DNA from 4 places in the Sulfobacillus thermosulfidooxidans genome. Region 1 is predicted to be linked to each of the others. Evidence: riboswitches for the same ligand, from Rfam matches in the RefSeq annotation. Region 1 holds a riboswitch; each other region holds the start of a gene.
What was found. Region 1 has a riboswitch for fluoride ahead of AOA63_RS16365 (DUF190 domain-containing protein). Riboswitches for the same ligand answer to the same signal wherever they lie in the genome.
Positions count from the first base shown of each region.

Region 2: another riboswitch for fluoride. It lies ahead of AOA63_RS00220 (hypothetical protein); the one in region 1 lies ahead of AOA63_RS16365 (DUF190 domain-containing protein).
Region 3: another riboswitch for fluoride. It lies ahead of AOA63_RS16955 (respiratory chain complex I subunit 1 family protein); the one in region 1 lies ahead of AOA63_RS16365 (DUF190 domain-containing protein).
Region 4: another riboswitch for fluoride. It lies ahead of AOA63_RS12190 (3-phosphoshikimate 1-carboxyvinyltransferase); the one in region 1 lies ahead of AOA63_RS16365 (DUF190 domain-containing protein).

Region 1 covers NZ_LGRO01000002.1:170,090-178,210, forward strand. The annotation lists gene AOA63_RS16345 (cbb3-type cytochrome c oxidase subunit I) at 1-125, opposite strand, end outside; gene AOA63_RS16350 (cytochrome c oxidase subunit II) at 248-1,066, opposite strand; gene AOA63_RS16355 (twin-arginine translocation signal domain-containing protein) at 1,091-1,738, opposite strand; gene AOA63_RS16360 (sulfocyanin-like copper-binding protein) at 1,790-2,302, opposite strand; gene AOA63_RS16365 (DUF190 domain-containing protein) at 2,380-2,763, opposite strand; fluoride riboswitch at 2,882-2,950, opposite strand; gene AOA63_RS16370 (HPP family protein) at 3,826-4,317, opposite strand; gene AOA63_RS16375 (NAD(P)/FAD-dependent oxidoreductase) at 4,399-5,373, opposite strand; gene AOA63_RS16380 (RNA-guided endonuclease InsQ/TnpB family protein) at 5,941-7,128, opposite strand; partial or broken gene AOA63_RS16385 (IS607 family transposase) at 7,125-7,754, opposite strand; gene AOA63_RS16390 (HAD family hydrolase) at 7,911-8,121, opposite strand, start outside.
Region 2 covers NZ_LGRO01000001.1:42,088-50,208, reverse strand. The annotation lists gene AOA63_RS00235 (helix-turn-helix domain-containing protein) at 1-924, opposite strand, end outside; gene AOA63_RS00230 (MerR family transcriptional regulator) at 1,061-1,669, shown strand; gene AOA63_RS00225 (hypothetical protein) at 1,702-2,055, opposite strand; gene AOA63_RS00220 (hypothetical protein) at 2,179-2,496, opposite strand; fluoride riboswitch at 2,608-2,692, opposite strand; gene glmS (glutamine--fructose-6-phosphate transaminase (isomerizing)) at 3,011-4,828, opposite strand; gene glmM (phosphoglucosamine mutase) at 5,057-6,397, opposite strand; gene AOA63_RS00205 (CdaR family protein) at 6,446-7,384, opposite strand; gene cdaA (diadenylate cyclase CdaA) at 7,384-8,121, opposite strand, start outside.
Region 3 covers NZ_LGRO01000002.1:286,384-294,504, reverse strand. The annotation lists gene AOA63_RS16980 (tRNA (adenine(22)-N(1))-methyltransferase TrmK) at 1-287, shown strand, start outside; gene AOA63_RS16975 (hypothetical protein) at 284-1,093, shown strand; gene AOA63_RS16970 (ribonuclease H family protein) at 1,084-1,536, shown strand; RNA gene rnpB (RNase P RNA component class A) at 1,602-1,952, shown strand; gene AOA63_RS16965 (GNAT family N-acetyltransferase) at 2,044-2,445, shown strand; gene AOA63_RS16960 (DUF190 domain-containing protein) at 2,649-3,026, shown strand; fluoride riboswitch at 3,032-3,118, shown strand; gene AOA63_RS16955 (respiratory chain complex I subunit 1 family protein) at 3,182-4,132, shown strand; gene AOA63_RS16950 (hypothetical protein) at 4,154-4,792, shown strand; gene AOA63_RS16945 (proton-conducting transporter membrane subunit) at 4,789-6,243, shown strand; gene AOA63_RS16940 (hypothetical protein) at 6,281-7,660, shown strand; gene AOA63_RS16935 (NADH-quinone oxidoreductase subunit B family protein) at 7,674-8,121, shown strand, end outside.
Region 4 covers NZ_LGRO01000001.1:2,487,129-2,495,249, forward strand. The annotation lists gene AOA63_RS12185 (AMP-binding protein) at 1-1,070, opposite strand, end outside; gene AOA63_RS12190 (3-phosphoshikimate 1-carboxyvinyltransferase) at 1,048-2,421, opposite strand; fluoride riboswitch at 2,918-2,982, opposite strand; gene AOA63_RS12195 (alpha/beta hydrolase family protein) at 3,175-5,040, opposite strand; gene AOA63_RS12200 (DEAD/DEAH box helicase) at 5,322-8,121, opposite strand, start outside.

The DNA.
Region 1 (8,121 bases):
GGATCCACGGCAATCACAAAGGTGTTGACCAAGAGAAAGCCTATAGCGGCCCATAAAAAGCCCCGCAGCACCGGAGGCATCATGGCCTTCTTCGGGCGCGAAAGCGGTTGGTGTTCGGGCGTCATTACAGCGTGTGCCACGATTATCCCTCCTTCAATCTTCCATCTTCCAACATGTCATCGCGTGATCAGCGTGACGGGTATATCGTCTTCGGATTTTTTGCATCCACACGGAAGCTCGGAATGCCTTATCCTGCCCCATTGGCTAACGATTTCTCGTATCGAATCCACTGCGCAAATTGCGCTGGCGACACCACTTTCAAGGGGGCTTCCATCCACGGATGACCCGGTCCACACACTTCAGCACATTGCACCCGCACCATGGGATTGACGCGGAAGGACGTAATCTTGGTGGGGGTCAGGTACTCATAGCGGGTTTCCCCGGGAATCACATCTTCTTTAATCCCAAAGGCCGGAATCCAAAAACTGTGAATCACATCGGCATATTGGTCGTAGGTGTGATAGGGGTCGTAGGACCGCAACACAAATTCTACGGGCTTGTTCACCGGCAGTTCCAACAGGTCTTGCCCGTTGGCATTCACCGTTTGGGTCAGCCCATATTGGGGATAACTGAAGATCCATTCCCACTGCCGGGCCGTGACATCCACAATTAAGTCGTGGGTGTTAGCCGCGGGTTCATCTAAGGCAAACATTTGCTCCATGGCGGAGGTCGTCGGATGGAGGAAAAAGAGCAAGTTGATAATAATACTGCCCCCGACCCACGCCACCACAAACGCTTTGTTGTCCACCGCGAACCGGCGGTTCGCGGGTGGCATTTCGCCCCGTTTGGTGTGGAAGCGCACCATCGTAAAGAGCAAGAACAAGACGACAAACACAAAAATCGGGGTCAACACCACCAAGATGAAATTAAACGCCTGCAGTGCCAATTCCCCTTGGTTGGAGACAATGTAGTACATCGGGTTATGGTGAATCAGCACCCGGTCCCCAATCTCTCCCAACACACTGAAGACGACCCACAAGATCGTAAAGAGGACATTCTCTCCCATGACGGGCGTGCTCCTTTCTCAGCCTCAGGCCGGCAAAATCATGACTTTTCCGCGCATGCCCGTGCGGTAGTGAATGTACTGTTGCACAAAGCAGCCATAATCCCAAATGCCCGGTTTGTTAGGCACGGTAAAGGAAATATGAATGCTGCCGCCGGGTTTCAACGTCGGACTAAAGTCACCACCAGTTTGGATGTTAAAGAGCGCCTTCGGCCCGTCATAGGTCACAATCGCTTTATTGGGCACGAAGTTATCGATGTTATAGGGATCACTTAAGGTCACGTGGACCCCATCCCAGAAATCGACGGCCCAGGCATCCGCCGGCAGATTGCCAAAGGCTTGGAAATAGGCTTCATTCACATGGCGGCCCATGGTCCATTCATGCCAGTGGGTATGACTTTGATTTTGGAAGATAATGTCCATCTGGTCGCCGACGCGCCAGGTCATGTAATTGGGAATGTAATAATAGTCGTACGCGTAAAGATGGACCGTTCCCGAACTCACGGGGGATCCAAACAGACCGCGGGCGGCATCCACCAGCGCTTGGCGGCCAAACAGGGTCACTGCACCGGCGACCCCTAAAGCGGCACTGCCCACGAGGAACTGACGGCGACTCCATTGTTGTTCTTCGGGAATCTCGGGTTCCACCGGGGGGTCATTTGGTAATTTGTTCACCCAAGTTCCTCCTTCCAATTTTCATCTTTACTGTCTCAAAGGCAGCGGCGATCAGGACTGAAATGATGGCACGCCTGAAGGCACGACTTTTACGATATCCCACAAATCGCTCGTCGGCGTATTATGGGGATCGCCATTGAGCATATCGCCTAAGATAAACGTTCCGAGCTTCGAGGCCGTAAACGTATAGGACTGGCTTTGTCCCGGCAACAACCCGGCTGTAGGTGAAACAGCCACTTGAGAATAGGGCTCTCCGGCGCCTGGAAAGGCTAAATGATGATGATGGTAGACCCCAATGGATTCCGGGATCGGGCCATTATTAATAAAGTCCATATTGACGTGGTAGCCTAAGGGGATCGTGATGATCAGCTGTCCTTGGGTAAACCCGTCAAACACATTCGCTTGTTGGGCACTCGAGTAGGTGCTTTCAATCTTTAAATCGACCGTCTTGGTTGCCGGATGGACAATCATCCACTGCGAGGCATTGATGCTTTGTGTGCCGCAACCCGCTAAAGCCAATGCCAACACACCCAAAGCTGTCACCCCAGCCCATTTACTTTTCACCGAACACCATCCTTTCTCTCGGCACTAAAAGGACATACACTTGATGGGCGTAATCGTCGGTGGGAACGATACGTGTGTTATTTCGTTTCCGAAGCATCATTAAGTTCGGATATATGAGCATGGGAGTACTTAACAACCTGAACGGGATCTAGCGTTATCAGGCCTGCATCCACCATTTCATCAAGAAGCGGGAGAAATTTATCAATGTCTTCTTTTGAGTCAACAATTTCCACAACAACGGGCGAATCCTCTGACAAATCCAGGAGATTAGCCGTATGAATTCGAGAGTTAGGCCCATAGCCTTCGAGTGCTCGAATCACGGTCGCACCTGCTAGGCCACTTTCTCTTGCCTTCAAAACAATCTGATGATATAACGGCTTGTGATGCCAATGCACATCTTCTCCAATCATAATGCGAAGACGAATTCCATCACCTACTAAGGGTTTATGTGTGTGACGCATCGTCGATCAACACCCTTCAAAAGGACTCATTGCAGTTTTAATAAAAGATCATCAGGAGGAAATCTTCTTGAGCATAAAGATTTATTTAAGGTAGCAGCATAAAAAATAACACCTCCGTCTAAAGGCAGGTGTCATCAGCTTGATCTCAAGCGGTTGGATAGTGGTCAACACCATGACCATATTAAAGTTACGAGTTGAATTGTACTTCACAATACCATTACTTGACAACATATCATGAAATTTTTTTGTGCATAGCACAAAATACCTCTTATAATTACCTATATACCAAAAAGTTCAACTTGCTAAAGACCTCTCTAGGTTTTCCAAAAGGCCCCGAAATCGATTGGCAACAAGATATCATGCGTTATTCTTTAAATTCGACTTATTTCTCAATGAGACCTTACATCCCACATAGACCTCGCGGGCCCACACTGTTTGAGGAAAATTACCGAGATAATCATAAGGTTGAAAGAAAGACATATCTTATCTTATCCCGCACATATAACGTTATTTACCAAAGATTGCCGCCAATAGCTATTTATGAGGGCTTGTTTCCAGAGAAATTTTGCTGAGCGCACGTGCGTACCCAGTTTCGTCATCAATTTGGGCTTGAGGGATTTTGATTCTGGGGCACGCACTATTCGCGCCAACACAGGTGGATGATGTGAGGTATTCTAAGAATCTGGAGAATATATGGAGAATTATTTGTGATGTTTGTCGGCAGTCATATCAGGAGGTTGAGAAGCGGGGCAAGAGGTGCAGTCCAGGTAAAGCGCTAGAGCCTCAACAATTAATGATTCTTCGTTTGTTCGCAAATCTTGAGCACAGGTAGCCAGTTTATTAGCCAATTCATTCGTTATCGGAATATTCAATCTATAAGTTAAAGGGATAATCACGCCTTGACCACCTCCCTATTGTCTTACAGGCTTCGCACGCAAAATATGGAACCCTTACGAATTATGGACCATATCACACCAGAAGTATAGTCCAGACAAAAAATTTCTCGACAAAATATGCCCCTATTCGGCCATCTTTTGGGCATTTGCACGGTTTCCCGAGCCATTAAAGACTTGGCCCCCGAGGATATGAGGGCCAATCTTTAACGTGTTGGCTCAAAAAGCTCGCAGAACCGCAGGCAATAACGGTAAACGGAAAGACCGAAAGCACAGGAAACCACGGAGTTGTTTTCACAAGTAAGGGAAATATTGCAAATGCGATGCCGGGAGGAAAAAATAAACCTAAAGGCGGTAACATCAAAAAAACAATAATACCTGCCAAGGCGGCAATCAAGGGACCATGAAACCATAGCGCTAACAAACTACCAACGGCTGCACTTAAAGTACCTCCAAGAATAATGGGTCCCGGTTGCGACACCGTTTGCTGCGGCAAAGCCACAATGAGGGTTAACGTGGCTCCAAATGGTGGCACTAGGAATGCAGTCAAATGCCATGGCTGTTGATCTATCAGCCCAAACAAGCCAAGAATCACACCAAACCACACATACGTTTGCCATGGCAACCGAAAAGGATAACGCTGCCAAAACGCCTGTCTCATAAATCCCTGGCCTCACATCTCAGTTTCCTCGCACGTCATAAAACGCCTTAATACAGTACTGAGGTTATGATAACTTCAATATTACCGCTGCTTATTTTTTAAGGTCGTGCTATGGGGCAATCCCGACACACCAGGATGTAAATAAGAACGAATTTGCGCCACAGCAATCCCCACTTCGCCAAATCCTGTCGCGATCAATTTCACTTTCCCGGGATAGTAAACAGCATCGCCAACAGCCCATATCCCCGGCCGACTGGTCAGCATAGAATCCAATGAAACTTTAATGGTTGACCCTTTCAATTCAATTCCCCAACTCTTAACAGGACCTAAATCCGGATGAAATCCTAATCCTCCAATAATGGCGTCCACAGCCAGTTCACTAGGACCCTGTTCATGGTGCTTCACACGCACTCCAGTAACTTGATGGTGTCCAAAGATTTCTTCGACTTCGGCGGGCGTAATTATCGAAATGTTCGGGGCTTCATGCATTTGCCGGACACTGTCTTCTTGCGCCCGAAACTCATTTCGTCGATGCACAATGCTGACTTTATGAGCTTTCTTGGACACAGCCAGCGCCCAATCAACGGCGGTATCTCCTCCCCCCACGACGAGAACGTGTTGCCCAGAAAACGTGTCCAATGGGGGGACAAAGTAGTGAAGTCCCTTACCTTCAAACATTTCGGCCCCTTGTGCAGGTAATCTGCGGGGGGTAAAAGATCCAATACCCACGGCTAATAAAATCGCCCGCGAATAATGCACTCCCCGTGTAGTATGCAAAAGAAAGTTTCCATCATCCAAACTTTCCACGGCCTCCACCGATTCCTTTAACACCACTTCAGGATGCATGCGTTCCATTTGCGCAACCAAATTTAAGGCCAAATCCTTGGCAGCGATTTCGGGGAAGCCTGCCACGTCATAAACCGGTTTTTCAGGATAAAGAGCATATAATTGTCCACCCAATTCGGGTAAACTTTCGATAATTTTGACTTTCATCCCATGCAAACTCGCCAAGGTGGCGCCAAATAGTCCCACGGGCCCTCCGCCGACGATTGTCACATCATATAAGTCCGTATGAACCGCCTCCAAATCATAATTCTTGCGCTAGCCCGCGTCGATACCTATCTAAGTTATCAGTCATTATGGCCGGTTACAGGCTCACGGCAATGATCATCTTCTTTTAGCCGACTATAAGCTGATGATATCAAGGAGAGAATCAACTTGACACTTTAGTTTTTTAATGTAGCGGATTGGCCTCAGATTGGCAAGGGGATGATTTAGGCTTCTTTTGCCGCTTTCATAAAACCCTAGGTTGGTTTGGTTAAAAATGGATTTGTGAAAGAATTATCACGAGATATGTATCTCAAAAACTAAAACCATCAAAGCGGGCAATCCCGCAATTGCCCCAAGAGTAGTCCCATTAGCCTATGTAAAACAATTAAAACCGTTCTAATGGACTTATCCAAGATCGCTCATCGTTGAGCAAATGATCAATCTTTTTGCCACCTTCCTGGTTCATTGTCCCGTCGCTTCTTAGGGCCGAAACCTCGCATCGAATGCAAGGTTCCTATGCCGGTCGTCCACGAGAGGGCACTCCCCAAGCGAGTCACCGAGCATGTCAGCGCATTACGCCAACACGGATGGGCAGCCGCCCATCGAACTCTCGGCCACGGTTTGCAAATTGATCGCGGCATTGATGTCCCGGTCGTGATGCATCCCACACGCTGGGCACGTCCATTCCCGCACCGACAAGGGCATCTGTGCCATGCGATATCCGCACGCGGAGCAGATCTTACTGCTCGGATACCAACGACTCACGACCACGACCGTCTTGCCTCGCTGCGCCGCTTTGTATTCCAGTTGCCGTCGAAACTCACCAAACCCCATGTCGGCGATGGCCCGCGCCAGCTTGTGATTTTTGAGCATTCCGGCCACATGGAGGTCTTCGATGGCCATGACATCGAAGCGGGCTACCAAATCGGTCGTCAGTTTGTGCAGGACATCGGCCCGGATATTCACAATCTGCGCATGGAGCCGAGCGAGACGCCGTTGCGTCTTGACCATGTTCTTCGACCAGGGAATGTGCATCCCTTTCGGAATCGGCTGCCCCGGCTGGAGTCCGGCGCGCGCCTTGGCAACCTCCATCTGACGGCTAAAATGCTGTTGCAATCGGCGAAGTTTCGCTTGTGCGGCGGCATAGGCTTTCGGCCCGACGACTTTCTCCCCGGTGGATAGCGTGGCCAATGCCGAAACGCCCAGGTCCACCCCGACCACCGCTTGGTTTTCGCGGCGAATCCTGGGCGGATCGGGAATCTCAACGGTAACACTCAAGAACCACCGGTCGGCCGTACGGGACACGGTCCCTTCGATCACTCGTCCGAGAAAGCGTAAGGGTTCGCGCAAGCGAACCCAGCCGATGTGCGGCATCCGCACTTTGTGCCCTTGGATTGCAAACTGATCATTGCTCAGCGTAAAACGGTCATGACGGCCTTTCTTCTTAAAGGTCGGATAGTCCGCATGGCCATTCCAGAAATTCTTAAAGGCTTGGCCGAGGTGGATAATCGCCATCTGCGGAGCATTCTTGGTGACCTCCAACATCCAGGGAAACTGCTCCCGCTTCATGGCGTTGAGTTGCTTGCGCAATGCCGGATCGGAGGGTTTTGACCCGGTCGGATCCGCTTTCCAGGCGTCGTATTGCCGCTGCCATTCGGTCAACGCCCAATTGTAAGCAAACCGCGCCGTGCCGGCGGCTTTGCGAAAGTACGTCTCCTGCGCATCGTTGGGATCGAGCGCAATTTTGTGGGCGAGAATCATGACGACGCCTCCTCCACGGCGTGTTTCACGCCGTCTAACCATTTTGGGTTCTTCCGCGATCGATTCCCATCGAGTCGGGCCGAAAAGACCGTGATGATTTCCCAGACATCCTGCGCCCACTCTTCCTCAAAGGTCGTGTCTTCGCCTGGGTTGAGGATCACGACCTCGACTGGCTTCGCTTCACAAATGGCGAACACCCGTTCCGCGCCAAAGCGCAGGAGGCGATCCTTGTGCGTCACGACCAGCCGACCGACCCGGTCGGCGAGGATGTCATTTAAGAGGCGTTTCAGGCCCTGCTTGTGGTCGTTCATTCCCGACCCGAGGTCGGCGATCACCTCAAAGGTCCAGCCTTGGCGAGCACAATAAAGCTCTCGCACTGGCTTTTGCCGGTCGAGATCGTCTTTCTGATCCTGACTCGACACCCGCGCCTAGGCTATGGTTTTGCGCAAGGCGGCGTGACGATGACACGGTTCGGGTCGTATCCGCGCTAAGTCATAACGCCGATAACCACCCGGTGTCCGTTCATCGGGCACCAACGTGCCTTCGCGTTCCCATCGCCGTAAGGTAGATGGGGTCACGCCCAAAAATTCGGTGGCTTCTCGAATGCCCACAAGTTTTCGATTCAGACTCTAATTTTACAATGAAGAATAACCATAGACAAAGTTTTAAGCAACTGTTAAAACCCCTTCACTGGCCATAGTTTTTACCGGTGAAAGGGTTCTCAAATCGCACGTTGATTGTCCCACTTATATCGGCAGAGCTAGAAAAGCGCGCTGGAGGCTTTATATCCGTAACGTAGCAATGATTTTTTTGGGATTTAATAGCAGATCAAGAGCAACATAAATATTCGGTACAAAAATATCGGCAACTTGGAGTACTTTCGCGGCCGTTCCCTCGGGACCGCCTGTCACAATGGACAAATCAGCCCGAGTAAACATTTCGTAATCATTCCAACCGTTTCCTACGGCGACGACACCCCCAACCAGTTGTTCA
Region 2 (8,121 bases), on a different contig from region 1:
CTCCGGGGTCCACAGCTGGTCACGAAAATAGAGCCATGCCCATTGTGGATTTGTGCGGTTTTTCTCAAAATCCTTTAGCGTCTCATCTGAATCAATAATGAGCCCCTCCCCTTCAAATGAGCGGATGAGATATTCACGGGTGGAATCTTCCATATCAGCCATTGGGCGTCCCATGGGCAAAATGGCAAAACGGTAAAAGGCGGTTTCATCAATTTCTATGAGAAATGTACGGTGAGTGGACGATTGAGAATTGGCCTTAAACACTTCATCCGCCATCGCAACGGGCAGTAATCCGGTATACACGTGTTCCAGAAATTGATTGTGACTTATAGACCATGCGAGTGGCCACGATAAATATTTCTCTTTTAATGAAATATTATGGGGTAATTCCGGATAAAAAATCACGACCATGATTTCACATCCCTCCTCACCCGTTTCATAAACATGGGGACGATCTGCAAAAAAAGTGAGCACATCGCCCGCATGAACAAACCGCAATGAATCTAGCGGACCGACCTGACAGTCCCCGCGAATTCCGGTGACAACTTCAAATACGCCGGGAGGATGTGCTTTGGCTTCACGTCTGGTACGAGCACGCAGATTCATTCGGTACGTTTCGACAACGCCGAAATCCGCATGATCACGCGCCAGTAAAGAGGTTTGCCCAAACTGGTCATCCACCTCAAACGTTTCCCCAAAAGACGCGGTATCGGGTGTGATCAGCGTCCCAAACGATACACCTAATGCTTGAGACAAAGTCCACAATGTATCCAAAGTCGGATTGGCCAAGCCGCGTTCTAACTGCGATAAAGTTCCTTTGGCGATGTTAGCCTTTTTGGCCAGTTCGTTAACACTTAGGCCCCGCGTCTGTCGCCATTTACGCAAATTGGTTGCGACGATCGAGTGCAATGAGTTGTGTTTCATGAGGTCATTATATCATACTCATGTTCATTATATTAGACACTAAAGAGATTTTGCGGTTTTTCCGCAACAACCTATTGCGTTTCCCTAAAAAATGGTATTTACTGGTATTACTGGCACTACATGTAAGGAGGATAAAATGAATACAGTGACGATTGCCGAAATTGCTTCACGACTCGATTTGCCTGAGAGCACGGTCCGTTATTACCGTGACCGGTTCAGTGAGTTTGTCCCCGTCATTGGCAAAGGTCGCCAACGCCGGTATCCTGAAGAAGCTGTGGAAATTTTTCATACCATTGCTGATGGCCTACGCAATGGACAAACGGCCACGATGGTCGAAGAGACATTGGGCAGACTCTATCCCAGAAATGTCGAAACCACGGAAACGGAACTGGCTCAAGTCACAGCAGGCACACCGCAACAAGTTGCTCAAGCTATGGTACAAGTTCTTTATCAACAATCAGAAGAAATCCAGGCCATGCGGCTGTCATTAGAACAGATCAAAGATGATTTAGACCGTAAATATGAAGAAAATGTTGCCGTGGTGGCAGAAGCCTTTGAAAAACTGAAATCTCATATGGACACACAAGATATGCAGAATGCGCGATTGGCAAGGGAACGCGATCAATTTATTGTTTCTCAGATGCGGGACATGCTTCAAAAATCACAACAAACTCAAGCCCAATCCAAATCATGGTGGCAAAAGTGGTGGGGTAAAAATTCCGATCAAGCCTCGGTTCGTAGTTAAGTTCCCTGTCCGGACGCCTCAAGGCGTCCGGATTATTGCTTGTTAACGGGTTGTAACCATCCGGCCAAAGTCGCTCCGACCATTTGAGCCATGGTGTCATCCATAATCATCATTCCATGATGAGAATGCATAGCATGAATCCATGTGACCGTAATTGCCATAACGACAAATGAGCCAACCATACCGCCAGCGGTCGCCCCGATCATAGCCGTCATGAGATCAAACCGACCTTGGACTAAGGACATAACAGCTAATAATATGGCGGTTCCTAGTGCCAAAAGCACAAATGTAATCATCCAATTCGCTGTCCACCACGAGAACAATACCGTACTGATGACTGCTGACAGCATGGAAAGTTCCAGGGAATGGGTTCGAAAAATAGACATTCTCCGCCTTTCTTCTGTAGGATTTTCTATGTCATATGATACAAACCCCTCAACAAGAACTAATGATTGTTCCCCATTTGTCCCTCCGAATCTTTTCTGCAGGCCATCTTGCGATCAGGCGTTTTATATTGTTGATTCAGGTCCATTCTTCTTGGGAGGGCTCACGACACGCAAGTTGCGCCGTCGCCACCAACGTTTCACTGAAGAAAAAGAACCGTGAATCATAAACATTGTCCCTAAAGGGATCATGCCGAAAAATAACAAAGCTGCCCAGCTGACCCAATCATTCCCCCTAGCCAGATCTGAATAGCGGCGCATAATGATAAAAGCCAGAGCCCCATTAGCTAATAAAGGAATAAACAGAATAACCCACCACAGGTTGGATGCCATATTCCTCGAAGAGGATTTAACATGCCCTAAATCCGAACGACGCATTTTCATTTCTTGTCCTCCTAACCACAACCCTTTCTACAAGGCTTTCCCTGGCATGTACGGCGCAAAACATATGACCCCCACCCGTTCATGGATCATCCCAAGCAAAGGATATAATCCGTATGGGTAGGAGTCATTAGTCCTGGGGACAGTTTTTCTTTTGGCCACAACCAAAAGAACGCAGAACTCCATTGCAATATGATTAGTATATCGTACAAAATTTCAAGGCGACAAGACTCTTCCTAAGCATTTCGTGGTGTCATCTTTCCACGAGGATAAACACGCAGTCAATTACCTCGCCCTAAAGGACGAGGCTTGGATCTAAACTCCACCGCAATTCCAAAAACCTTTGCAGGCGTTTGGCTTTGGCTTCATGATCCGACCCATTTCCACCCGCACATAGCAAAAGCACAGTTGAAACGTGACAGTGATTTCAACTGTGCCATATTATCCCAAGCTATTTGTTGTTAGTTCAGTTAACGTGATTTTTGTGATTAAACAATCTTGTTCACCAGAACGGTCTTTATTCCACGGTGACAGATTTGGCCAAATTTCTCGGTTGATCGACATCATGGCCGCGGGCCACCGCCGTATAATAGGCCAAGAGTTGTAACGGGATCGCCGCCAATACCGGGGCTAAAAGGGGTTCCTCGATCGGTACCGCTATGCGGTGGTCAATAGGGAGAGTAGGAGGCAACCAATCATCAACGATTCCCCACACTTCAGCACCGCGGGCTTTCACTTCCAAAATATTTGATACCGTCTTATCCGCTACTTCCCGTTCCGTCACAATCGCCACGACCGGAGTGCCTTCTTCAATTAATGCTAAGGTCCCGTGTTTGAGTTCGCCCGCCGCATACGCTTCGGCATGTAAATACGAGATTTCCTTAATCTTCAGCTGTCCTTCCATCGCTAAGGCATAATCAAGCCCGCGGCCAATATAAAACACATCATGCATCTTAGCCAATTTCGCCGCCATACCTTGAATCCCTTGGTTCATCCGCTCGAGCACTTTATGTCCTAATAATGGTAACTGTAACATGCGCCGGACCAGATCCGGTCGAGGATTCCCGCGCACTTGGGCGAGTGCTAAAGCTAGCAGCGTCAAAACCAGAATTTGGGTTGTATAGGCTTTAGTCGATGCTACCGCAATTTCTGGTCCGGCTAAGGTGTAAGCCACCGCATCGGATTCCCTGGCCACTGTTGACCCAACCGTATTGGTTATACTATAGGTAAATACGCCTTGCTCGTGGGCCATCCGCAAGCAAGCCAAGGTGTCTGCCGTTTCTCCAGATTGAGATATGGCTAATACCATGGTGTCCTTATCTAATATCGGATGAGCATAACGAAATTCGGAGGCGACATCAACATTGACGGGAACCCGCGCCAACCGTTCGATTAAAGATTTTCCGATTAATCCTGCGTGGTAGGCGGTCCCGGCCGCAACAATTTGAATCCGTTGCAACCTCGTCAATAACTCGGGTGTCAATCCTATTTCTTTGGCGACCACCTGGTCTTCATGAATGCGCCCTAAAAGGCAGTCTCCCCAAACATCGGGCTGCTCCATAATTTCTTTTAACATAAAGTGCGCATAGCCACCGCGTTCCGCTTGCTTAATATCCCAATCCACGGTAATAACAGGACGAGTAATCATATCCCCCGCCAAATTCGTAATGGTCACAGAACGCGGGGTAACCACAGCCATATCGCCGTTTTCTAGAATTTGAGCGCGTTTGGTCGCCGCTAAAAAGGCACTAAAGTCCGAAGCCAAATAATTGGCGTCCTCGCCCAATCCAATAATTAAAGGACTCGTGCGCCGCACAGCCACAATCCGGTCAGGATGCCTCGAAGAAATTGCTAAAAAGGCATAGGCCCCTTCTAATCGACTTTCTGCTTTGCGCACGGCTCCTTCTAAATCCTCAGCCCCACCATATTCTTCTAACAAGTGAGGGATGACTTCGGTATCGGTTTCTGATTGAAACACATGGCCTTTCGCAATTAATTCTTCACGCAGGGCCTGGAAATTTTCAATAATGCCATTGTGAACCGTTGCAATTTCTCCCCGGCAATCGGTATGCGGATGTGCATTTTCATCCGTTGGCCGCCCATGCGTGGCCCATCTGGTATGCCCGATCCCACAAGGAACTCCCGACGGTAAGGAGGCCAATAATTCGCCCAAGGCCGCAAGTTTTCCGCGAGTCTTCTGAATAGCAATGCCCGATGAGGCAGCCAACGCAATACCCGCCGAATCATAGCCTCGATATTCCAAACGTTTTAGTCCATTAAAAATAAAGGGGAGGGCATCGTCTTTCTCCCCAACGAATCCTACAATGCCACACACTTGTCATCGCCTCCAATATGATTGGAGTCGGTCCCAACTACACGTTTTTGTGTCGTCTTTACAAACGACCTTTGTTCGTGATTTGACGACTGTCGGGAAGCCGGAGGTCACCCGCCGAAGACTTCGAGATCCCTCACCTCGTCAACCTTTCGTCTCAAACCTACGGTATGTTCCGCTTTCTGTCATTCTCGAACGAAAGGTTCCGGCGCTATTTGGGCCCTATGCAGGTCATGCCTTAGCCGACTCCAAAGCATGCTGCACGACCGATTCTAAACGGTCAGCCCACATTTTAATATCTTGAGGATCACGTCCCTCTACCATAATACGCAACAAAGGCTCTGTTCCGGAAGGCCGGATAAAAACACGCCCATCACGACCTAAACTCTTTTCGGCCTCTTTGACTAATTCAACGAGACCGGGAATACTCTCCCATTCTGCCACGGTCTTTTCAATTCTTACGTTACGCAATATTTGCGGGTAACGTTCCACTGCACGCACAAGTTCCGCTAACGGACGATTTTGTCGGCGAATCTCTGCTAAAAGAGCCAAAGCTGTCAATAATCCATCGCCAGTAGAAGCGTACTGGGCTAAAATCACATGTCCCGATTGTTCACCCCCAAGGACAAAACCCTGCTCCCGCATGCGTTGTGCAACCCAGCGGTCGCCCACGGGTGTGCGTTCGAGCACAATGCCTTCTTTTTCCAGAGCACGTTCGAGACCTAAATTCGACATCACGGTGGCGACGACGGTATTTTGGGCCAACAAGCCTTGTCGCTTGAGACCCGTCGCCAAAACAAACAAAATTTCATCACCGTCTACAATATGTCCTGTATGATCAACAGCAATTAAACGATCGGCATCCCCATCAAAAGCTAAACCTAAATCCCACCGATTCAACAACACTTGTTCTTGCAACGTCGACGGATCTGTGGCTCCGCAACGGACATTGATTAAGGAGCCTTCCGGTTCATTAAACAAAGGATGGACATGCACGCCGAGATTTCGCAAGACCCTTTCTGCCGTCGCACTAGCCGCTCCGTGTCCTAAATCCAGTCCCACATGGAGCTCGGGAATAATTCCCGCAAATAAACTCTCTAAATACCGAAGGTAATGGTCGATAGCTGTTGTCTCATAATGAAACACGCGTCCAATATGAGTGTCACCCAGGGCTGGGAATTGTCCAGATACGACCATCTGCTCGACGAGCGTCTCTTGCTCAATGGGCCATTTTCGTCCTTGCTGATCTAATAACTTGATTCCGTTGTATTGCGGTGGATTGTGCGATGCGGAAATCATCACCCCGGCTTGGCAATCCATTTTTCCGATCAAATATGCCAGAGCCGGAGTCGGTAGCATTCCGACTAACAACACATCGACGCCACTTGCGGTAAATCCGGCTGTTAACGCCGCTTCTAACATCGGGCCCGAAATACGTGTGTCCCGTCCAATCAAAACGCGAGCGCCAGGCCCCAGGGACTCGGCAGCAGCTCTTGCAATGTTCGTGGCTAAATCAATCGTGAGGTCTACATTCGCAATACCCCGAGCCCCATCCGTTCCAAACAACGACATGAACGACAGTCCCTTCAATCCGTTAAATAAACACCTGCTGATACCCTATTATCCCGCTTTGGTAATGGTGACAGTCACGCTAACATCTTGTTGTTTGACTCCGGATACCCCCGAAGGAAACACCAGAGGCACGGCCGCTGATACTGAACTCGTATCTCCGGAGACATTAATCGGAATCGTGTATACTACCGAGACCGCATTAATGGCGCTTTGGCTGCCAGTAATGGTAATGTTAGATGGCCGCACGCGAATATTCGTAATTTGATAACCTGACGCCGGATGACCACTTAATTTCGCTACCACCCCCACAACTTTTTCCGGCGGGCGCTTTTTGATCGTCGCCGAAGCAGAAATCATGGCTGGCGATACCTGCACATGCTGAACCACGCGATCATCCGCGTTTAAGGGTAACAGAATTACTTGTTCTTGAAAACTTGCGTCTCGGCCTCCTACCGGCACTTCGGCCACCACTTCATGAACCATATTCAAATCTGTGGTAGGCCCTGACAATGTAGCCGTTTGCGTATTACTGGTTAACTGCTGCAACTCATACCCAGGAGCTGGAGAGCCAATAGGGCGCAAATTAATATTCATATGCCTAGTGCCCATCTCGTCCACGACCACTGTCACGTTGTTGGGCACCACATTTACAAAACTTGTTCCCGTGGGAACGGAGACACGGACCGGCAAGGTATACGTTCCCGAATGAGTCAGCCCCTGCATGTCAACAAATGCCGCTATAGCATGGGGATTGACCTGGTTTATGGTTTGCACGGGCCCTTTAATTTCCACAGTGACAGTGTTCGGGTTCATAGACATTACGGTCAGATTAGATTTGGTAGGAGGGGTATATTCCAACGGCACCGGGCCAATGGGACGGTCCGCAACCACTTGGGCATTGGTGGAGGTCACTTGAAACCATAAAAATAACGCGACGACCAGGGAAATAATCTTCAAAATCGTGTCATTTTCCAAAAGACGGTCCATCACGAATTCACACCCCTCCGCCAAATTTTTAAGGGCGCATGAGGTTTGGTGATGAGTAAACGACTTAACATATCCCTTAGGGCCCGGTCATCTAGTCGGCGATATAATTGCCCTTCTACAGCCACAGATATCCATCCGGTCTCCTCAGAAACCGCCACGCTAATCGCATCGGACTGTTCACTAATTCCTATGGCGGCACGGTGACGGCTTCCCAGTTCACTGCCGGGCTGTGCACTATCAGTCAGCGGCAAAAAAGCTGCCGCAGCAATGACCCGGTCCCCGCGAATAATGCATGCCCCATCATGCAATGGGGTATTAGGAACGAAAATGTTCTCTAAAAGCGGCGCGGACACAATGGCTCCAATCGGGGTTCCCGTTGCGGCGTATTCATTCAACCCTGTCGTACGTTCTATTACAAACAAGGCCCCCGTCCGGCTCCGAGAGAGATGATCACAAGCCCTGGCCAGTTCGTCAATGGCCTTGGCCATATCGGTTTCCTCGTGCACCAAAATGCCTTCGGAAAAAAACCGGCCTTGACCAATGTGTTCAAGTGCGCGCCGGAGTTCGGGTTGAAATACAATGGGTAACGCCACCACAAGCATCACCTGAATTTGTTGCAACAGAAAATGTGTCGTGTACAGATGCAGCCAATTGGACACGGGCACCGCAACCAACAAAATGATAATACCTTTGATGAGTTGAACCGCCCGTGTTCCCCGAATGAGTAAAAAGAAGCG
Region 3 (8,121 bases), 120 kb from region 1:
GGTATTTATTAGAGAATCGTTGGTCCATTTCGCGCGCTGAACTGGTTAAAGAGCATGACAAGATTTACGGGATGTGGTTGGTACAAAGAGTAGCTAAAGGCGAAATCGATGAACATTCCCCATTTTTTTGGATACCACAAGAATTTCAGCACAGTCCTTTATTTCCTTGTTTAATAAGGCAACGGTTGGCACAATTAAATCAATCTATCGATCATGCTGACAAAGATGATCCAAAACTCCAAGCCTGGCAACGTGAAACTCAATATTTAACAGGAGTCATATCATGATCTCAAACGAGCAAATTCAGGATTTTATTGGCCCAGATATTAAGAATTTACCGTTGTCCTCGTTGCCTGATGCCGGATATGAGGATGTACGGTTTAGCCTTAGGAAAGCAGGACTTTCCGGTCGTATTTTGACCCTAAAAATGTGGGAAGACATTCATGAAGATGTGCCCAGTATCGGATATTTTAGTCGCTTAAGAGCCTTAAAAGAACTTCATATCGGAAAAGCCGTAGGACCATTAGCGTATATCGAACCCTATTATAAATTGGTGACGTATGTCCCACCTGATCATTTAGAACCGGTTCGTGAAGCCTTATGGGAAGCAGGAGCAGGTCACATTGGTCATTATTCCCGGTGTAGTTATACGTCCCAAGGGACGGGAACATTTTGGCCCGAACATGGTACCCATCCGTTTTTAGGACATATTGGCCAATTAAATGCTGAAGAGGAAATGCGCTTAGAAGTGATTGTGCCCAAATGGTACCAAGAACGTGTTGAAAACGCCTTATTAGTCATACATCCTTACGAAGAGGTCGCATTTGACTGGATTGCGTTGAAAAATCGCTTAGGTTTGGCTCAAGCCTATGAAGATGGCGACGGAGCATGGTGGTTTATCGAAGAGACACCCGAACTTGTTCGTGCTATTATGCTTCATCATCCGCCGACAATCCACTGTGAAAAAGTGAGCTGGGAAACGCGTTTGAAATTGGCGGAACAGCACATTGTCGTCGACATGAAACAACCTGGCGAGTTATTATACCCGGGATTGCATAAACTATGGGGAGATAAGAAAAGACTGTGGGAATAACATATCAGGTTTATACAGATGGCGCTTGCGCCAATAATCAAGCACCCGGTGGGCAGCCTGGCGGCTGGGCCTGTGTTTTTGTGGACGGTCCATCATATTCGGGCGCGGAAGCACGCACGACCAATAACCGAATGGAAATGACAGCCGTGATTGAGGCGTTAAAACACACCCCGAAAGACGCCGACGTAATAATTTTTAGCGACTCGGCCTATGTGATTAATGCGTTTCAACAAAACTGGTTTGCGGGTTGGGAAAAGCGCGGGTGGAAGAATGCGAAAGGGCAACCCGTGGAAAATCAAGATTTGTGGCGTCAAATGCTGGATCTGGTTAAAGATCGACAGGTTCGTTGGACGAAAGTCAAAGGTCATTCCGGAAATAAATATAACGAAATGGCGGATCGATTGGCTGTGAAGGCTATGGAAGATCTGCGAAGCAAATTGTGACAGTCATCCCATTAACCATCAGTTGACGAAAGGACAGTTTGGCGTGATAATAAACATCCAAAGTGCGAGCTAACAAGATGACCGCGGGTGCTAATCCGAAAGGTGGCATCTGAGGAAAGTCCGAGCTGCATAGAGCAGGGTGCTGGATAACGTCCAGTGGGGGCGACCCTAAGGAAAGTGCCACAGAAAACAAACCGCCAAGGTCACTCTTGGTAAGGATGAAACGGTGCGGTAAGAGCGCACCAGAAGTCAGGTGACTGACTTGCTTGGTAAACCCCACCCGCAGCAAGACCGAATAGAGGCAGGATGAGGTTGCTCGCTGACTGTCCGGGTAGGTCGCTGGAGGCGTCAGGTAACTGGCGTCCAAGATAAATGGTCATCCTCGACAGAACTCGGCTTATTAGTTAACTCGCATCGCACCTACCTTCCGGTAGGTGTTTTTTCATCTTTAATATATTCTCGTCATGTTAACCCTATTCCTTATCTTAACCGTTTAGGAGCCTAGTAATGTACTTAACCTTATATCCTGACCCGTATATCGCAAAAGAGTCATTAGTACACGTGCTAGCCTATGCAGTAGGAAATCCCGAACAAGAGCATCTTGAGAGGGTAATGGCTGAAGTTTATACAGCTCCTGATGCATCATTATACATATTATGTGACGGGATCCATATTGCAGCCGTAATCGGGATCAAACATTTACCGGATTTTTCAGGACAAATTCTTCATATTGCTGTCGAAAAGAGCTTTCGTCACCAAGGATGGGGACGCTTCCTTATTGCCGAAGTGGTGAAGCGGGAACAATTGATCCGCGTCATGGCTGAGACGGATAGAGATGCCGTGGATTTTTATCGTCGTTGGTTGTGGGTTTATGATTTCTTCACTAGGCGAGAAATATCCGGGTGTTGAGCGCTTTTACTGCCTTTGGACGAGATGATGGCAGGATCAACCAGATATCTCAAGACTTAAAGGGGAGGCATAAGTGAAGAACACCGACAAGAAGCGACGCTGCGGCCCAAGGCAGGTAATCCCTAAAGCAATGGGGGCGATTGATTTTTTCCAAAGATTGTATGATGTGGTACAATAGCAAAAAAATAGGGAGACGAGACCGTATGGCAGTGAAAATATCGGGAGAAGCCCTCCGACTAAGGATTTTCATTGGCGAAGATGCGAGGTGGCATCATAAACCGCTATACCATGCCATTGTGTTGAAAGCACGGGAAATGGGTATGGCTGGAGCCACCGTGATGCGTGCATTAGAAGGATTTGGCCCGACATCCAGAATTCACACGGTCAACTTATTAGATTTATCCAGCGATATGCCGATTCTGGTGGAGATTGTGGATAGTAAGGAGTATGTCGAAAAGTTTCTCCCCGTTTTAGATACGATGGTGGACGCCGGACTGATTACTATTGACCCCGTGAAAGTGGTGAAATATACTCACAATCAGACAAACGATCCACACATCGATCGCGACAACTCGCAATAAATGCGCCATCACGGGGCGATGGATTCCGCCTTGGACCAGAGCATGGGTCCAGAACCTCCGTACATTGTGCGGATAATGATTCCTGCCAGATTTAATGTCCTGGCAGGATTTATTGTTGCCTTTTATCGCTGTCCCCATATAGGGAGGATGATACCTTGGTCAATGAATATGTGGCCCAACTCATACAAGTCCTTTTTGTTTTGGGTTTTTCCCCTCTTTTGAAAGGGATTATGGACCGCTACAAAGCGCGGTTGGCTGGGCGATATGGGCCGCCCATTTGGCAGCCTTATCGTGATTTGCGGAAATGGATGCATAAAGAGACAATCCGCACCACCCAAAGCTCATGGGTGTCGGAATGGGCACCCATCTTCTACTTTATTGCCCCAATCATTGTGGCCATGTTGATACCGGTGCTGACGACGTTTCCTCTACCGTTTGCTTGGATGGGCGATATGTTAGCCGGTGGCATGATTTTGGGAGGTGGGGGTATTGCTTTACTTTTTGCGGCTATCGACAGCGGAAGCGTTTATCCGGTTTTGGGTGTGAGCCGGATCCGGTTGATTGCGACGTTTACCGAACCCTTAGCCCTCCTTCTCGTGTTTATTGCAGCTCAAGCGGCAGGTGCAACCATACCGTTTGTGGTTAATCAGACGTTAGGCTCGCCACCGTGGGTATTTAGTCCCGCGCATATTCTCGTTATCGTGGGATGGTTCCTCTTTTTGATTGCGGAAAGTGGTCATATTCCAGTCGATAATCCATCGACGGCACAAGAGCTCTCCATGATTGATCCCGGACGGACATTTGAGTCGAGCGGCCTGGATTTGATGCTCTATGAATGGGGCGGCTGGATGAAATTTACGGTGTTGACCATCATTTTGATGAATGTGTTGGTCTCGCCATTTGGTCTCGCTCGCTCACTGGCCTTGTCATCATTAATTTTAGCGGTGTTATGGGTCATGGTGAAACTGATTTTCGCTGCTGGCGTGTTAATAACCATTGAGGTCAGTTTTGCCAAATTGCGTTTAATCCGCAATGTGGACTTTATTACTGCAGCGATTGTTCTAGCGATTATTGGTGCGGTGACTGCGGCATGGTCTTTAGTGTAAACGAAAGGAGGTGGGGCAAAGATGACCTTGAGCATGTGGCTGCGGTTAACAGCTTCCTTCATGTGGGCCTTTACTGTCATCGTCATTCTTGTCAAAAACAATCGGTCGGCAAGGATTTTATATCGTTTGGATGCCTTAGCCCAGGCCTCTCTCCTAGCGCTGTTAGCTCAAAGCCTGCATCAAAATGGGCTATGGATTTCCGCAGCCTTGGTTGTCATTGTCAAAGTGATTGTCGTGCCTTATGTGATGCATACGGGATCTTATGCGGTCGAACGCGATTACAGTGCCCAAAGCCGGTTCGGCATGGCGTTTGTGTTAATCATCAGTTTGACCGTAACCATTTTGGGCTTTTTGCTAGGAGAACAATTCCATGGCGATCATCCCGTCACTCAAGGGATTTTGTGGGCGGCATGGTTAGTGGCTTTTGTTCAGATGACGCTTCGCTATGAAATTTGGAGTGAAGCCTGGGGCTTGTTAAATTTTGAGGTCATTACCAGTACGCTCGCTATTGTGTTAGTGACCGCGTTTCCCCTGATCCCTGACATTTTGGCTGACGGGGTAGCGATTGGTATGGCTTTACTCTTGAGCGTTTATATGGCCCTGATGCGGGCCCAATATGATTCCGTCGACGTCAGAAAAGCGGGGGAATTAAAAGGATGAACGTGTGGATAAATATCTGGCCGCTGGCCATTTTATTGGGAGCCATCTTTATCGGCTGGATCCTTCCCGTGGAATATCTCCGGGCATTCAATGGACTCATCATTGTCCTCATGATCGCTTCTTTGTTCATGCCTTTATGGCATCTCTTTCATCCTGTCGACGCTTTGGCCTACTGGTTTGATATTACGGCAACCGTGTTTGGGGCTTTTGCCATTTGGTTTTCCGGTCCCTATATTGCGGTCGAGAGCGTCTTGCATGATTGGGATGGGCACCGCGTTAAAGGATATTATTTAGGCCTTTACACCTTTGTCGGTTCATTGATGGCGATGGCGTTATTGGCCAACTATCTGCTGCTTTGGGTAGCACTTGAGGTGGCGACATTATCATCTATCTATTTGGTGCAGACTTCAGGTACAAAGACGTCGCTTGAGGCGGCTTGGCGGTATCTAGTGGTGACGGAGAGCGGGGGATTAGCTGGTCTTCTCGGAACAATTTTGATTCTCTTGGGAAGTGCCAGGAATTTGGGCACGTGGGGATTGATGCCTTCTCCGACATCTTTGCCCGTCAACTCGACCATGGTCTTGGCCGGTATTATTTTGGCCGCAGTCGGTTATGGAGCCAAAGCCGGATTAGCGCCCTTTCACACATGGTTGCCGGATGCGCACAGTGAAGCGCCAGCTCCTGTATCGGCTCTATTATCTGGGGTGAAGTTAGCTGGAGCAGTCTTAATTCTTGATCGATTGTTTTCGCTTTCAGCCAGTGCCGTTCCAGCAGCTTGGCCTCATGATTTGTTATGGATTTTAGGCCTGTTATCGCTTATCATCGCGGCCAGTTTTGTGGCATTTCAAAAAGATCTCAAGCGTCTTTGGGCATACTCGAGCATCGAGCACATTGGCCTTATTGCTCTGGGTTTGGGCTTTGGGGGACTAGGCGTTTTAGGGGCATTACTGCACGTTTGGACCCATGCCATTAATAAAACGTTGTTGTTCTATAACGCAGGGACCGTCCGGCTCTATTATCATGGCGTGTCAAGCCTACCGGAAACCTCCGGTTTGTTAGAAAGTTCGCCATATACCGGCGGATTATTGGCCTTAGGGGCAACCGGAATTGTCGGATTGCCGCCCTTTGCCCCTTTTTGGAGTGAATGGCTCATTTTAATGGGAGGCATTGCGCAGGGATATGTGCTCATCACTGTTGTGGCGATTATTCTCCTTTTAGCCATCTTTGGCGGGATTACCTTAAAAATGCCGCGCTGGCTATTTACCCCGGGTGAATCGCGCAAAACCCGCGTTCATGAACCATGGCGATTGATCCTGCCCTCAATGACACTCGGGGTATTGGTTGTGATTGGAGGCATTGCTTTGCCGGGTCTTTTGCCACACATGTTTCATCATGCGGCTGCCATCTTGCGCTACAATTCGCCATCTAGCGTCTTGATGCCAAGAAATTAGACAATGAACAGGTCACGGTGAGAAGGGAGTGAGCTCTGTGGAACAGATTTGGGGCGAAGAAGAAGCGGTAAGCTGGCTTGACCACATTGTTCAACGAAGGCGCGAAGGGACCCTATTAGTTTTATTAACACCCGGTCCGGACGGAATATTGTGGGGAATTGGCCGCCACCCGGGATCCAAAGAATATGAATGGTGGGGTCTTTCTCACCCAAGGGAGGTTCCTAGACCATCTACAGCAGGAATCGGTGAATGGATCCATCTTCAAGAAGACATATCTCGCGATACCGCGTCCCAGGTAATCTGGGTTCCTCCCTCACATCCCGAACGGGTTGTACGCGGTAAGGGGATTTTTACCTATCCCTTGGGACCTGTTCATGGAGATGTGAGTGAAAGCCTGCGGTATGACCTGGCTGTGATGGGCGATGAAATTGTGCATCTGACGCTGAAACATGGTTATAAGCGTCGTCATATTACGACGTTGTGTCACGGAAAATCCGTATCCCAAGCCTTAGAACTCGTCGAACGCATGACAGCTACCTCATCATTTGCCCACCAATGGGCGTTTATGATGGCCGTAGAAAATGCGAAAGGGAAGATTGTTGACGAGGGCACCAAGATTTACCGATCTGTGGCTTTGGAAATGGAGCGATTGGCGTCCCATCTTGGCGATTTAGCCCTTTTAGCGTCCTCAACAGGATTGCCGGTGGCCCAGATGGATTATCTTCATCTGAAAGAACAAATTCTTCGGTGGAACTACAAGCTCTTTGGGGATCGGTATTTACGTGGGGCCTTAGTGAAAAATGCCTTGAACAAGGAAGCTGATGAGGCGGCCGCGTCCATTATTGCTGTGGGCGAACAGGCGCAAGCTATTACCGACAGTTTATTTCATACTCCCTCATTCCTTGACCGGTTAGTGGGGGCGGGAAAGATTCCGGACCAGACCGTGCAGTTTATTCGGCCTGTTGGGCCGGTAGGACGGGCTAGTGGGCTTAAAGTGGATGTCCGTTCGCTTTGGGATTATGGGGTCTATGATGAAATTTCTTTCGCTATCCCATCTTCAGACAAAAGCGATGCGTACGCCCGTTTTCTTGTCAAATCGCGCGAAATCACGGCGAGCGTTAATATTATCCGCAGGTTATTGCCAGTCGCGCCAAGACATTCTCAAGTTTCTGTGGTATTTGAAGATGGCCAAAGCCAAGGTCCGGGGATTGGCATGGTTGAAGCGGCCCGTGGCCTGTTGGCTTATGCCCTCTGGCTTGATGGGACTGGTGAAATCATCCGTCATGTTGCTGTCGCAACCCCATCGGCCAGAAATTGGTATGTGGTGCCGCCGGCCATGGCGAATGGAAATATTCTGCAAGATTTTCCGATTATCGATGCAAGCTTTTTGTTAAGTGTTGCCGGCTGGGACCAATAGGGGAGGTGATGACATGTTTTACTGGCGTTGGTTATCGGATTTGATCCATGGTCCAAAAACCACGACATTTCCTGCACAACCTGATCCCAACATCGTGTCCCGTGGGGAAATTCATATCGAGGGGACACTTAATGATGAAACCCTTCCGATTCGTCGTGCCATGGCGATCCGTCATGTCGACGGGGGATCATGTAATGGTTGTGAGTCGGAACTGCAGTTGCTTACGAGTCCCGACTATGACTTTTCCCGCTTCGGTTTTTCTTTCACGCCGTCTCCGCGTCATGCGGATATTTTGGTCGTGACGGGTGTGATTACGCGCCCGATGGTTGAGATTATGCAGCAGGTATTTGAAGGAATGCCATCGCCTAAACGGGTCGTAGCTTTAGGGCAGTGCGCCATTAATGGCCATGTGTTTGCTCATGCACCCGATGTGCTGGGATCCTTGAAAAATGTTCTGCCGC
Region 4 (8,121 bases), on a different contig from region 1:
TTCACATGTAAACGTCCTTCTTCCCCAGCTGCCCGGATGCGTCCTTGATCATCAACAATACGAAGATGGGTGCCGGGTAAGGGTTTTCCGTCGGTTTGCCAGCCTTTTTCGGGAGGATCTTCCGGTGTGGATACCGTTGCCAAACAGCACTCGGTGGAACCCCAAGCGCCTGACACATGGCACTGAAGGCGCTGGCGGGCTTGCGCGGCTAATTCTCGAGGAACCGGAGCCCCTGTCACAATAAAATAGCGTAGGGAGGAGATTGTTGGAGTGACATCTAACACATCTCGAAGAAATGGGAGAGCCGCCTGAATAAATCGGGGCTGGAAGCGTCTCATGATCTCTTTGATGTGAAGGGGATCCCAGCAGGCTTGATAAATCGCCGCACTGCCTAAATACCATGCTAACATCATGCCATAGAGAAACCCTGTTTGATGGGCAAGGGGGCTGGGAACCCAAACGGTATCATCAGCCCCAAGATGAAGGGAATCGGTGTGCGCTTGAAGGGCCTGAGCCAATGTTCGGTGAGTGTGAACGACACCTTTGGGAACCCCGGTGGTACCAGATGTGAATAGAATTTGGGCAGGAGAGTCGCTTTCCCAACGAAGGTCGGTCAGAGGAGCGCGATGGGCTAGTCCACCAAAATCGTGCCAAATTTGCCCTTTCTTTTCTGGATCGAGAAAAATTTGCTGCACATGAGGCAATTCAGCAAAAGCTACCTGGTAAAGTTTTTGGTAATCCGTTTTGCGCCATGTTTTCCATGCGATGACACAACGTGTCTTTGTTGTTTGGGCGATGAAGTGCAGTTCGTGGCGATTCAGTTGTGGCAGGACAGGACAAGGAATGGCACCGATGTTCCACAATGCTAAGGTTAAAACTGCAAACTCACGGTGGTTGGGCAACTGGTACATCACGACATCGCCCGCTTGGATTTCTCGGCACAAGAGTCCTTGGGAAACTTCCTTGGCCCATTGTCGTAGTTGACCATAGGAAAGAGGGTGCTCCGTATCCGGGGAATAAATAGCGGGTCGTTCGTCAGGGACTTGATTAAGGCGTTCCGGCACAATCATCAACATTTTGCCTCCTTGTGGATTGCAGATCCTCCCCAATAGAGTCTCTGAAGGTATCTGTAAAATCTTCGTCCACGACGTTGGCCTGAAGGCCTAAAGACTGCATCACATCAAGAAATTGAGGATAAGAAATGCGGTAGGCATACCCATGCGAAATCCGTGAAGGAGCATCGGCGTGACTAGCCGCTAAAGCCAATGCCATTAATACCCGATGATCATTGAAAGACGATAACTCGGTTCGATGAAGCCTTTTACCTCCATGAATGACCAGGGTGTTGCCGATTTCTTCAATATGTGCACCCATTTTTCTTAGCTGCAACATGGCTAATACGCGGTTCGATTCTTTATGCCGATTTGATTCGATGTCGGTGATGACGCTGCGACCGGAAGCTGCCGCTGCTAAAACAGCCAATACTGGAAGCAGATCGGGTGTATCGCGGACACTAACCGAAAAGGGTCGGATGTGTCCGTCGGATTCAGCCCATAAAGTGTCGGTTGCATCATGTCTGTGAAGTTTGAGGCCAATGTCCTCTAATAATTTAATAATGGTGCCTTCGGGATGATCTTGGGAGTCGCGGTAGGAGTGAATTTGAAGGCTTCCCCCATGTAAGGCGAGAAAAGCGAGTGGAAACGCCAGTGACGAAAAATCTGGCGGTGCCTGGTAATCCCTGGCTTTAAGACTCTGAGGGGCAATGATGAACTCATGGCGCTCCCAATCAACAGAACCTTTTAAACCGAACAGGGTCATCATGCGCCATGTCAATTGCACATAAGGTTCTTCCGCAACGGGCGGCGAGATGCGTAAAGATGTGGGCCTTGAAGCAAACGGTGATACCAGAAGAAGACTCGATGCCCACTGACTTAACAGTCCAGGAATGGTAATGTCTCCACCTTTTGGGGCACCTGGAAGGATGGTTACGGGCAATGAATAACCACGGGATTGCCAGGCAATGCCATATCGTGAGAAGGCTTGGAGTAGAGGTTTGAGGGGACGCCGACTTAAATTGGGCGAACCGATCATGGTGAGGGGATGAGGCGAGAGGGAGCACAGAGCGAGAAGAAATTGAGCGGTGGAACCGGAACTGCCAACTCTCACATAACCTCTTGGGGGAGAAAACGCTTGCCCCTTAACGTGATACCCCTCTGACACGTTGTCTATGGGGATCCCCAAATCTCGTAGAGCTCTTAAGGTATGGCGAACGTGTAAGGCAGTTGATGAACCGGAAATGACGGAGTGCCCGTGACTAAGTGCTGCGAGAATTAAGGCACGGTGTAAATGATATTTTGACGGAGGAACATCTAGGGATCCGGTGACTTCAGTGTGTAATGGGTTAACCCGTAACCAATGCATAATCGTACCCCCTTTACTCCTAGAATGGTTTCCATGACATATTGTGTTGCTTTTCTACCTTTAACAGGACCAGTCTTAATAAGACCCGTGGGATCAGTAAACACACCGGTGAAATCTTGCACCAGATAGGAAAAATCCGCGAAAAATCCATATCATTACATGGTGACATGCTCTTCATGCACATGTATTCATCGACTGATTTTTGTATTCCCATGAGCACAGAGCAGTTTTTTACGTGGAAATCCCGATTTGTTCCACGAACACGTCAACCCCATGATGTCGTAATCCTGGTACTGGGGCTCGTAATCAGTGCGAAGAATGATGTCTTACACTGTTGATCAAGTGTACTCACCGATTGCGAAATGACTATGGAATTGGAAAACTTTTACTAAGTGTAGCATAACATATCCAAAATATTCAACCAATGGCGCAAGTCCACGATGCATCCTATTATTACAGTAGTGAAAAAAGAATAAAAAATGACACCTCCTCCTATGTGGAGATAGGTGTCATTAGCTTAAAATTAAGCGGTTAATGGTCAACACCATGACCAATCAATTTAACGACATTGTACGTTATATAGACAACATTTGACAATATGTGGTCTGTCGCCCTCGTTGTGTAAGTATATTTTTATACCGGAACGCTGTCTATAATAGGACAATTTTTCCGAGTACAACCTTTCTGCCCTAGCCCAGATTTTCGATGTGTACCGGTTCAATGTCTTCCGGTAACGCAAATCCTAGAACACGGCTATAAAAATATAATTCGGCCTCTATAGCACGTTTGATATTGGGGGCCTGTCGAAAATCCATGTCCTTCTTCAGGAAAAGCGATGTAGGCCACCGGGACATGATTTTTCCTCAGCTTCTCAACCATTATTTCTGCTTGATTGGGAAGGACGATTTTGTCATCAAGACCTTGGAAAAAGATGACGGGGGTGTGGATTTGGCCCGCATGAAATAAAGGAGATCGTGCACGGTAGATGGCTTCTGCCTCCGGCCAAGGGCCGACCATACTGTCCATATACCGAGACTCGAATTTGTGTGTCTCACGAGCTAAAGCTCCGAGGTCACTGACACCGTAATAACTGGCGCCGGCCCGAAATACATCGCGAAATGCTAAGCAGGCTAAGGTGGTAAAGCCTCCCGCACTGCCTCCCCTAATCACCATGCGCTTCCCATCCACGAGTCCCTGCTCGGCTAAATATAAAGCGGCCTGTGTACAGTCTTCCACATCGACAACTCCCCATTGTCCGGCGAGTCGCTGACGATATGCGCGCCCATAACCGCTTGAACCGCCATAATCGATATCCGCCACAGCAAATCCGCGTGTGGTCCAATACTGCATGGCTAGCTGAAACAGTGGCGTGCCGCTGCTAGTGGGCCCTCCATGGCAAACCACAATCAGGGGCGGTTTTTCATCCGAAGGTCCTTCAAAGGCATGATTTTTAGGGAGATAAAACTGCATGTAAGCTTCTTGATTATGAGACGTTGGAAAGGTTAAGAAAGAGGGTACGCTGATATCTTCCGAATTCATGTTCATATTTTGTGAGTGTTTGATGATTTCAGGTTCTCTATGATTTTCATCCCACAACACTAAGGCAGCGGGTTCTTGCCACGAACCGGCAATCATCGCCACGCGCTGATTGTGGGTGACAGGTAAGGAAAAATACGTATACGACGTTTTGATTTCTGTCAAATTGTGGGTTTGGATATCAATCAATCCAAAATGCTTTGAACCATTTTCGGTATACACAGCGATAATTTGGTCTGGCGTTAAATAACCGTAAGTCGTGATACCAAAAACCCATGAGGGGATGGCAAAATCGGCAGCCATGGGGTATAACGGCTGAGCTGTGTCATTAACCCATTGATAGAGATTCCACCATCCACTTTTATCAGATATGAACGTGAGAACGCCCGTGGGTGAGAATATGGGTTGGACAATCGATTCGTTTGGTGAACCTTGAAGGCGCCGGGGCTGGATGATGTGGCCTTCTGGACTCAAATCAGCCAGCCAAAGTTCTGTTCCGTCCCACGGCATTTGGGGATGATTCCAGGCCAGCCATGTGAGCTGACGACCGTCTGGACTTAAACGAGGATCGCTATAAAAATCATGACCGGAAACCAACACTGTGCCGCAGTCATCGCCTTCGGGATTGATGCTGACAATCGTCGTCATGGCTTGGATGTCAGATAGCCTGTGATCTTCTCGAATCGCGATAATTCGGTGATGCACGCTATCAAAAATCATATCGGCATAGCGAATAGGGAGATCTATGGTGATCGGTTCGGGTTTTCCTCCCTGAATTTGACGATAGAGACGTTGGTCAGGAAAATTGCAAAAGAAAATGTCCCCATTATGGACAACATAAGCCCGCCCACCGTATTCATGCGCTCTCGTACGAGCGTTAAAACCAGGTGGTGTCATGTCTTGAATTTCTTGGGTACGTGGATCGAAACGTACAATGACATTGCGCCCTTCTTCTTGAGGTCGGGTTTCGATCCAATAAAGCATGTCTCCACCCCATTGTAGTTGATCGAATGAAACGGTGTCTTGAGTGAGCATATCCGTACTAACGGGAGAGCTCCACGATCCATAAGATTTTACAATCAACGTCTAATCTCCTTCCTACTTGCAAAATTTTACGTTACTCCGCACGAATTCTTTGACACCTTATGAGTGATGATCAGCCGACCGATACGGTCAGCTCAGATCACATTTAAGAGGCGTTTCCCGCTCTTTTTGTGACAGCTCATCCCTAAAACTGGGGTGAGCGACGACCTCGAAGGTCATCCACCTTTCGGATTTCAGATTGAATCATGCTACGGCTTCGAGACTCACATATTTTAAGATGGATGCATCAGATACGCGCGCGTACCCCTGTCAGCTAAACGTTAAAGCTGCAAAATTTCGCGAATGTCGTCTTCGGAAAGAAGAGGCAGGTCCTCGCCTTGCGGGTTAATGACTTGATCAATGAGATCACGTTTTTTTTGCTGTAACGCATAGATCTTTTCTTCTATTGTGCCTTGCGTGATGAGACGGATGACTTGCACCACATTTTTCTGGCCGATACGGTGGGCCCGGTCGGTGGCTTGGGATTCGACAGCCGGATTCCACCATAAATCATAGAGAATGACCGTGTCGGCTCCGGTTAGATTCAGTCCTGTGCCTCCGGCTTTTAACGAAATGAGAAAGATGGAGCGCTCTTTTTGGTTAAATCGGTTGACAAGATGAAGTCGCTCTTGGGCAGGCGTATTCCCATCGAGCAAGAAATAGGGCCATTGTCGTTGGTCGAAGGCCTGGGCCATGAGGGCCAGCATGCTCGTAAATTGGGAGAAAATCAACAAATGGTGGCCTGCTTGCAGTGCCTCATCAACCAGTTCGATTAACAAGTCGAGTTTGGCGGATTCTCCCTCATAGTTTTCGAGAAAAAGGCCAGGATGGCAACAAATTTGGCGTAAACGCGTTAAGGCGGATAAGATTTTGATTCGGCTTTTTTGAAACCCGGCTTGTTCTAGCTCCTTGCGAGCTTCGGTTTGTACCTTTTCTAAATAGGCCAGATACACCTTTTTTTGCTCCCGGTTGAGTTCCGTCGTCTGCACCGATTCGATTTTATCGGGTAATTCTTTTAACACATCGTGTTTGAGCCGGCGCAGAATAAACGGACGAACGCGGCGGGCAACTTGCTCGGGTTTCATGCGGGAAAACTTTTGGCGGCTTCCCAATAGCTCTGGAAAGATGATATGAAAAATGGACCAGAGGTCATTCAGCGAATTCTCAAGGGGCGTACCCGTCAGGGCAAACCGTCTCGGGCTTTTGATGTGAGAAGCAGCTTGCGCGACTTGTGTCCCCGCATTTTTCAGAGTTTGGGCTTCATCAAAAATGACGGCATGAAACATCTGATCCCGGTAATAATCCCTATCCCGCCGCAACAAGGGATACGAGGTGATGAACACATCAACCATCTCCTCGTCCGCCTGCTTCCACTGCCGTTGCCGGTCTTGGGGATCGCCGGCGACGACGAGGGTGCGTAAGCTCGGGGCAAACATGGCCAATTCATGATGCCAATTGTAAATTAACGAGGCGGGAGCCACCACCAAGGCAGGATGATGCCAGGAATTTGATTCGCGTTCCGATAATAAATAGGCAATACTTTGTAGCGTTTTACCAAGCCCCATGTCATCGGCTAACACGCCCCCAAAGCGGTATTGACTCAACATTTTCATCCACAGAAATCCGGTCACTTGGTAATCGCGTAAGGTCGCTTGAAGGGATTTGGGCGGAGTAATGTCCAAGTTATCGGGATGGCGTAAATCATCGAGCCAACGCCGGAGTGATTTGCCAATAGAGAGGGACGCCTGCTGGGTGGGATCGGCATCGATAAGGGGAACAGCCTGGACAATAGACAGGGTAAGGGGTTTTTCGCTGAGTTCTACGGGATCCACATCTAGCTGGTCGATGACACGTGCCGTGGCCTGAAAATGCTCCTCTTCTAAAGACAGCAAACGCCCATCTGTTAACCGGTGATACCGTCTTTTTTCTTTGAGGGACCGAAGAAGTTGTCTCACGTCATCTTCCGCCAGGTCGCCGCAATCAAAGGATACATCAAGCCATGATTTTTCCGCATCCGTATCGAGCCTCAGCTTTGGAGGATAGGTTGGACGGTATACCGGAGCAAAGGCTTCGCTGATGTGCACATCGGCCCATGTTTTCAGCTCTTTAAGCCCGGTTTGCATAAACTCGTAGATAGCGTCTTCGTCCGTGAGGAGGAATTGGCTCTCGTCTTGTACAAAACCATAACGCAGGAGTTTGGCGACGCATTGCGCTTCTTGGACGCGGTCACGGTGGATAATTTGTTGGGAGTGTTCCCTTTCTAAATCTCCATGCACAATGACGGACGGACCGTAAACATAATGCAAGAGGGCTTGGATTTGATCCCCATCCCAGTCCAGGTAAATGCGAGGTTGAAGCGGGTCAGAAATAATTTGGGAAGAAATTTCGGGGGCGATTTGCAAGGTCCCAAGTTGTTCTAACGACGGCAAGATGGTGGTGACGACTTGTTCCACGTCGTCTTGGGATAACGGAATTTGGACATGAGAGGAGGTACTGGGCAAGTTGAGCAATTGGTGTAAGACCTTGGCATGGTTTGGGGCTAAGGGATAAATCGTGGAACCGGCGACAGCGCACGCGTATTCAGGTAAAATCGTGGCTTGCGGTTTATCAAAGGAGAGAAGATATTCTCCTTCCTGGGCTGCATTTAAGCGAAAAACGAGCGGTAACGGATCGGGACTCCATTCAATTTTTTGCCCGGCCAAGGCCCAGAAAACCTCAACGTGCGGCCATAATGGCAAGAATTTGGGCCACATGACGGGCAAAATGGGCATCTTCCGCTCTGATCCCAAGGAATAGCGCGTTTCGCTGATGTAGAATTGCTGACGAAAAAAGTCAAACTGGCTCAAGATTTGTAACAGCAAATCAATGACGGCCCAGTCTTCCGGCCGAAATTGGTGTATTTTCGGGTTATAGGTAAATCGTTTGGTAAAGACGTGAGCACGCCCTGCTTGAATGTCTTCTAAGAATTGAGCCAGTTTAGGAATCACATAAAGATGCTGATCATTCCCCACTTTCATCTCGAGGGTAAAAATGGGGTCATAGATATTGAAAGGCATGTCCAAGAAAAATTGAACGCGAAGC